2 linked regions of the Rhodopirellula baltica SH 1 genome follow. The protein of the gene in region 2 binds, or shares a complex with, the protein of the main gene of each other region. Links are inferred from orthologs where the notes say so. Each region holds a gene or a part of one and is shown on either strand. Other genes may lie near its edges. The genes, in order: accD and accB.

The links.
Region 1: the proteins of accB (region 2) and accD are in contact, whole or in part, in a solved structure (PDB 8UXZ), measured with the Escherichia coli proteins. The link is inferred for Rhodopirellula baltica SH 1 from one-to-one orthologs.

What each region holds. Positions count from the first base shown.
Region 1 is NC_005027.1:6,946,774-6,949,912, forward strand. What follows is about bases 330-3,139. They hold accD (acetyl-CoA carboxylase, carboxyltransferase subunit beta), read right to left. Parts: upstream 2,299-3,139; coding sequence 1,360-2,298; downstream 330-1,359. Other genes in these bases: RB_RS26845 (serine/threonine protein kinase), read right to left, coding at 439-1,356; ilvB (biosynthetic-type acetolactate synthase large subunit), read right to left, coding at 2,307-3,139. Also shown: RB_RS26840 (sugar phosphate isomerase/epimerase family protein), read right to left, coding at 1-255.
Region 2 is NC_005027.1:4,560,044-4,563,136, forward strand. What follows is about bases 306-3,069. They hold accB (acetyl-CoA carboxylase biotin carboxyl carrier protein), read left to right. Parts: upstream 306-1,319; coding sequence 1,320-1,820; downstream 1,821-3,069. Other genes in these bases: RB_RS17465 (aminopeptidase P family protein), read left to right, coding at 306-1,228; accC (acetyl-CoA carboxylase biotin carboxylase subunit), read left to right, coding at 1,824-3,069. Outside these bases: more of RB_RS17465, read left to right, coding at 122-305; more of accC, read left to right, coding at 3,070-3,093. UniProt on the Escherichia coli protein: This protein is a component of the acetyl coenzyme A carboxylase complex; first, biotin carboxylase catalyzes the carboxylation of the carrier protein and then the transcarboxylase transfers the carboxyl group to form malonyl-CoA.

The sequences.
Region 1 (3,139 bases), 2.4 Mb from region 2 along the record:
AGGCAGCTTCTCGGCCGCATCGGCGGGCTCCACGTTGCCACCTCTTCGGACGGTGGCTTCGACTCCGTCAAAGCCCGCTTTTGCAAGTGCCGCGGCCATCTCATCAAACGACATCGAGTTGAGTGGTTTGGTGAAAACGCAGATTGGCCAACGGCTCTCGGTTTTAGTTTCAGCCGCGAAAAGACTGCGAGTCGACAGCGAAGCAAGTGATGCGGCGGCGAGAGAGCCCGCAAGAAAATCGCGGCGGTGGGGCATGATGGGTTCCGTGAGAACGGTGAGATGTGGGGTGGGATGCGAGAGCCGGGAAAGCCTGGCGGCAATCGATGGCTGAACCCAGTTTAACCGAACCGTTCACAACCGTTTTTGATGCGAATGGCTGGGCACAGTTCGTCAGCGGAGATTTGGTCGCAACTTGGCGGCTGAACAGGTCGCCGCTGGCTAGCTGACGAAAGCGGATTCGAGTCCGCGAGTTTGTGAGAGAAACTCTTTGATCGACGACAAACGGTCGTCCACGTTGGGCTCGATCATTCGCATGATCACGCGAGCCACCTTGGGGTGGATGTCATCGCGGCGTTCGAGGATTGGCGTCGCGGTTTCGGTATCGTGTTGCAGTGCGGCACGACCGCTGACAATTTCGCCTTGCCATGGGTGTTGGAATGTCAGCAGGCAGTAAAACGTCACGCCGAGCGAGAACACATCGACGCGTTTGTCGGTCGCTCGGCGGCGCACGATTTCGGGGCACATGTAGAGCGGTGTCCCGGTGCGGTTTCCCGGAGCCATGAACGGCGGTGTCGCCGGCACGGTCAAGCCAAAGTCGATCAGTCGCACGCCGGAGACGGTTTCTTCGCCGTCTTTGGGGGGAGTGCAAATGAAGTTGCGAGGGCAGACGTCGCGGTGGATGAAGCCCTGCTCGTGAACGTACGCGAGTGACTCGGCCATCTCTCGCATCAGCAGCATTTCTTTGCCGTCGATGACTTCGCGTTTCTTTCGGACAATGACGTCTTGGATGCCGACGCCGGCGATGTATTCCATCACCAAGATACGTTGGTTCTTTGCGGTGATTCCATGTTCGAATGTTTTGACGATCAGCGGATGCTTCATCTGCATCGCGATTTCGCCTTCGGAAGGTTTGTTCAAACCTTTGAAGCGGCTTTCGAACAGTTCGTACTTTTCAGGGTCGAGGATTTTGACCCCGACGTTCTCTTTGCGTTCCAGGTCGTAAGCAACGAAGAAGTTGCTCATCGTTCCCGTCGCCGCAGTGCGTGAACGCTCGAATCGTTTTTCAACGTCAATTCTCTTCAGCGAACCACCGCCGCCTTTTGAGAACGCGCCTTTGATCGAATCAAGCAGCCCCATCGGTTACTTCCCGCAATAGTCGATGGCGGTCGCGATTTCCGTCTTCAACGATTTTCGATGGACAATGCGATCGATGTAGCCATGTTCCAGCAAAAATTCGCTGGTTTGGAATCCTTCGGGGAGTTCAATTCCGATGGTCGCTTTGATCGTTCGCGGTCCGGCGAACCCGATCAACGCTTTGGGTTCAGCGAAGACCAAGTCACCGAGGGAAGCGAAGCTGGCAGCGACGCCGCCCATGGTTGGGTTGGTTAGCACGCTGATGAACAAACCGCCCGCGGCGTGGTATCTCGAAAGGGCGGCTGAGACCTTGGCCATTTGCATCAACGACAGGATGCCTTCGTGCATGCGTGCTCCACCACCGGAGGCGCTGATGATGATCAGTGCCAGGTTTTGTTCGGTGGCACGTTCAATCAATCGCGTCAGGCGTTCGCCGACGACCGATCCCATGCTGCCCATGATGAACGCACTGTCGGTCACTGCGAAAGCAACTCGCCGAGCGCGGATCATGCCGGTGCCGGTCAGGACCGCGTCGGTCAGTCCGGTGCGTTTTTGCTCGCCAACCAGACGTTCGGCATAGGAACGACGATCACGAAATTCCAACGGGTCGGTCGGCCGAAGGTGTTCGTTCATCGGTTCGAATGTGCCATCATCGAGCACTTGCGCGACGCGTTCCCACGCGCTCACATAAAAGTGATGATCGCACTGTGGGCAAACGTTCAGACGCTGCTGAACTTCTTTGTAGAACAGCGAGGCGCCGCACGAGTCGCACTTCCGCCACACGCCCTCGGGCACACCTCGTTTCCGATTCCCGGCCGTGTTTGGCGCGGGGCGGTTGGGTGCGTTGGGGGTTGGTGCTGCGTCGGTTGCGGTCGACGTCGATGATGGGGTCGGTTGCCCGTTTTTTTCCACTGCGGGGTTTTCCACTGCGGTATCCATTTCCACTTTCAGGATCAGTCCAAGAGCATGTCGTCCACGGTCATTCCACCGGGGATCATTGGCAGCACGTGTTCTTGGTAGGGCACTTCGACGTCCAGCAAGAAGGGGCCTTTGTGATCGATCATTTCTTGCAAGGCACCTTCGAGGTCCGCTTTCTTTTTGACCGTGGCGGCACCGCATCCGTAGCCCTTGGCGATTTGCACAAAGTTCGGGTAACGGTCGCTGGCGTATTCGAAGCGATCCGCGGTGCTCTTGCCCTTGGCTTCATCGTGATCGATGGGGCCGAGGTAAGTGTGAGCGCGGTTGCGATCCATGAATCGGTCTTCCCACTGAACCACCATTCCCAGGTGTTGATTGTTCAGCAACAAGACTTTCACGGGGAGCTTTTCGCAGAAGCACGTTGCGAGTTCTTGGATGTTCATTTGGAAGCTGCCGTCGCCATCGATGTCGATGACCAGAGCATCCGGGTGAGCTGCTTGCACGCCCATGGCGGCTGGCAATCCGAATCCCATCGTGCCCAGTCCGGAGCTGCTCATCCAAGTCCGAGGGTTGCGGAACTTGAAGAACTGTGCGGCCCACATTTGGTGTTGGCCCACACCGACGCTGACGTAGGTCTCACGATCGGCGGTGATTTTGCTGAGCGTCGCGATCGCGTGCTGTTGCAAAATGCCGTCGAACGAGTTGTCGTACTTCAGCGGGTATTTGGCTTTCAGGTCGGTGCAGGTTTTCTGCCAAGCTTCGATTTCGGGAGGCTGAACGATTTTGTTCAGCTGGACGAGCACATCCTTCACGTCGCCGCGAACTGGGATGTGGGCTTGTTTGTTCTTGTTCAGTTCTGACGAATCGA
Region 2 (3,093 bases):
CAGGTGCCGAATTTCGGCCCACAATGCCGGCCGCCAGACGGCTGCTGCGATGCTTTTCTGGCCAGTCGAAACGCTCCGCCGCGAAACTACCAACTCAACTTCACCACTGGATATCGACTTCATGACTCAGCGTATTGAACGACTTGTGCAATCCATCGCCGATTCGGACCAACCGATGGACGCGATTTTGATCTGCAGCGAAGTCAACGTGCGATATCTCAGCGGATTCACCGGCGACAGCACTTGGTTGCTGGTCCGTCCCGACGGCAAAGCCACCTTGCTGTCCGATCGTCGCTACGAAACACAAATTGCCGAAGAATGCCCGGCTCTAGAAAGTGCCATTCGGCCACCCAGCCAAACTTTGGTGGCGCTGCTGGCCGAGTATTTGGCTGATTCGTCGTTGAAAACGATCGGATTCGAAGCCGACCACGTGCAAGTTTCCACGATGCATCAGTGGAAAGAACAAATCGAATCCGTGGAATGGACACAGACGTCCGGTTTGGTCGAAACGCTGCGTTCCATCAAAGACGCCGACGAATTGGCGACCATTCGGCGAGCGATTTCGATTGCCGAGCGAAGTTTTCTCAGCGTCACCAACAAACTGACCCCGCGGATGACCGAACTGCAAATCGCTCACGAATTGGAAGCGACCATGCGAAGCCTGGGGGCGTCCGGCGTTGCTTTTGATGTGATCGCAGGTGCCGAGCCCAGCGGTGCCCTGCCCCACTACCACCCTCGCAACATTGCCTTGGCGGATTGCCGGACTCTGCTCATCGATTGGGGGGCCCGTGTCGACGGGTATTGCAGCGATTTGACTCGAACGCTGCACAAAGCGGACGTGCGTTCAGCGACCGCCGATCGATTTGAAGCCGCCTACCAGGCGGTTCTGGAATCTCAAGAAGCCGCGATTTCAGCCATTCGAGATGGCGTGGAAGCCATCGAAGTCGACCGAGCCGCTCGCCAAGTCCTTCAGAATGCCGGCCTGGGCGACGCCTTCAAACACGGGCTTGGACACAGTTTTGGCTTGGAAATTCACGAGGATCCACGCATGGGACCGATGTCCACCGATGTGCTCCGCGAAGGGATGGTCCTCACCGTGGAACCCGGGGTGTATTTCGAGGGGGAATTTGGAATTCGCATCGAAGATGACATCCTCGTGACAGCTGATGGATTTGAACGACTGAGCACCCTTCCGAAGGGTCTCGATGATTGTCGCCTTGTTGTGTAAAACGTTGCGAACTTACTCTTCAATCAGAAAAGGTTGATCGGGTCCGTTCTGGATTCGAAAAACATTGGACTTTGCAGGTATCGGACTTCGTATGAAATCGGAAACACCCGACGGCGGGGATGTGTTTGACATCGATCGGATTCGCCAGATCGTCGAGTTGATGGAACAACACGAACTGAACGAAGTGGACCTGCAGCAGGGCGAAGATCGCATCAAACTGACGCGTGGTGGAACGGCTCCGGCCATGATTCCCGCTCCCGTTGCGGCACCTCCTGTCGCGGCCGCTCCCGCTGCACCTTCCGCCGCTCCGGCGGCGTCCGGCGGCGATGCTCCCGCTGACACGGCGGGTACCATCACAATCAATTCGCCGATGGTGGGCACGTTCTATTCCAAGGCCAACCCAGAATCACCGCCGTTTGTTCAGGTTGGTGATGTCGTTGGCGAAGACACCGTGGTGTGCATTGTCGAAGCCATGAAAGTCTTCAACGAGATTCCCGCCGAGTGCCGTGGAAAGATCGTTGAAGTGCTCGTTGGCGATCAACAAGCCGTCGATTTCGGCAAACCTTTGTTCCGCGTCCAGGTGGACGGCTGATCCATGTTCGAACGTATTTTGATCGCCAACCGAGGCGAGATTGCGCTGCGTGTGATTCGCGCCTGCCGTGAAATGGGCATCGAGTCGGTCGCCGTCTACAGCGAAGCCGACAAAGATTCCATGCACGTCAAACTGGCGGACCATGCCTACTGCGTCGGAACCAATCGCAGTGCGGACAGCTATCTGAAAATCGATCGCATCATCGCCACGGCAGAAGTTGCCGGCGTCGATGCCATCCACCCCGGATACGGCTTCCTGGCGGAAAACGCTCAATTCAACGAGCAATGCCGAAGCAGCGGGTTTGAGTTCATCGGGCCGTCGCCAACAGCGATGGACAAATTGGGCGACAAAAACACCGCTCGTTCCATGGCCATCGCTCAAAACGTCCCGGTCGTTCCCGGCAGTGACGGATTGATTGCGGACTTCGATCGAGCCATCGACACAGCCAAAGAAATTGGCTTTCCCGTTTTGATCAAAGCCACCGCCGGTGGTGGCGGCAAAGGCATGCGGGTCGCCGAGACCGAGGATGTCCTCAAGAGCCAACTCGAAGCAGCTCGCAACGAAGCCATCGCGGCCTTCGGCAACGGCGGCGTGTACCTGGAAAAATTCATCCAGCAACCTCGTCACATCGAAGTGCAAGTCATTGCGGACACGCACGGCAATGTCTGCCACCTTTTTGAACGCGATTGCAGCGTCCAACGACGTCACCAAAAACTCGTCGAAGAAGCCCCCAGCCCGGACTTGCCCGCCGATCGTCGTGAAGCAATCTGCGACGCCGCCGTGCGAATGATCGCCGGTGCCGACTACTCCGGTGCGGGCACGGTCGAGTTCATCGTCGACAAGGACTACAACTTCTACTTCATCGAAGTCAACGCTCGGATCCAAGTCGAACATCCAGTCTCCGAAATGGTGGCCGGAGTCGACTTGATCCAAGAACAAATTCGAGTTGCCGCGGGATTGCCACTGTCGTTCCGTCAAGACGAATTGACATGCACCGGTCACGCGATCGAATGTCGACTCAACGCCGAAGATCCCACCAAGAACTTCCAACCGTGTCCCGGCAAAATTGAATCGATGTTTGTGCCCGGCGGCATGGGCGTTCGCTTTGATTCACACGTGAAGTCCGGCTACGTGGTTCCTCCGTACTACGATTCGATGATCGGCAAACTGATCGTCCATCGTCCCACGCGAGAACAAGCCATCGCGACGATGCTACGAGCCTTGAAAGAACTGCAGATCGAAGGGATCACCACAACGGTCGGATTCCATAACT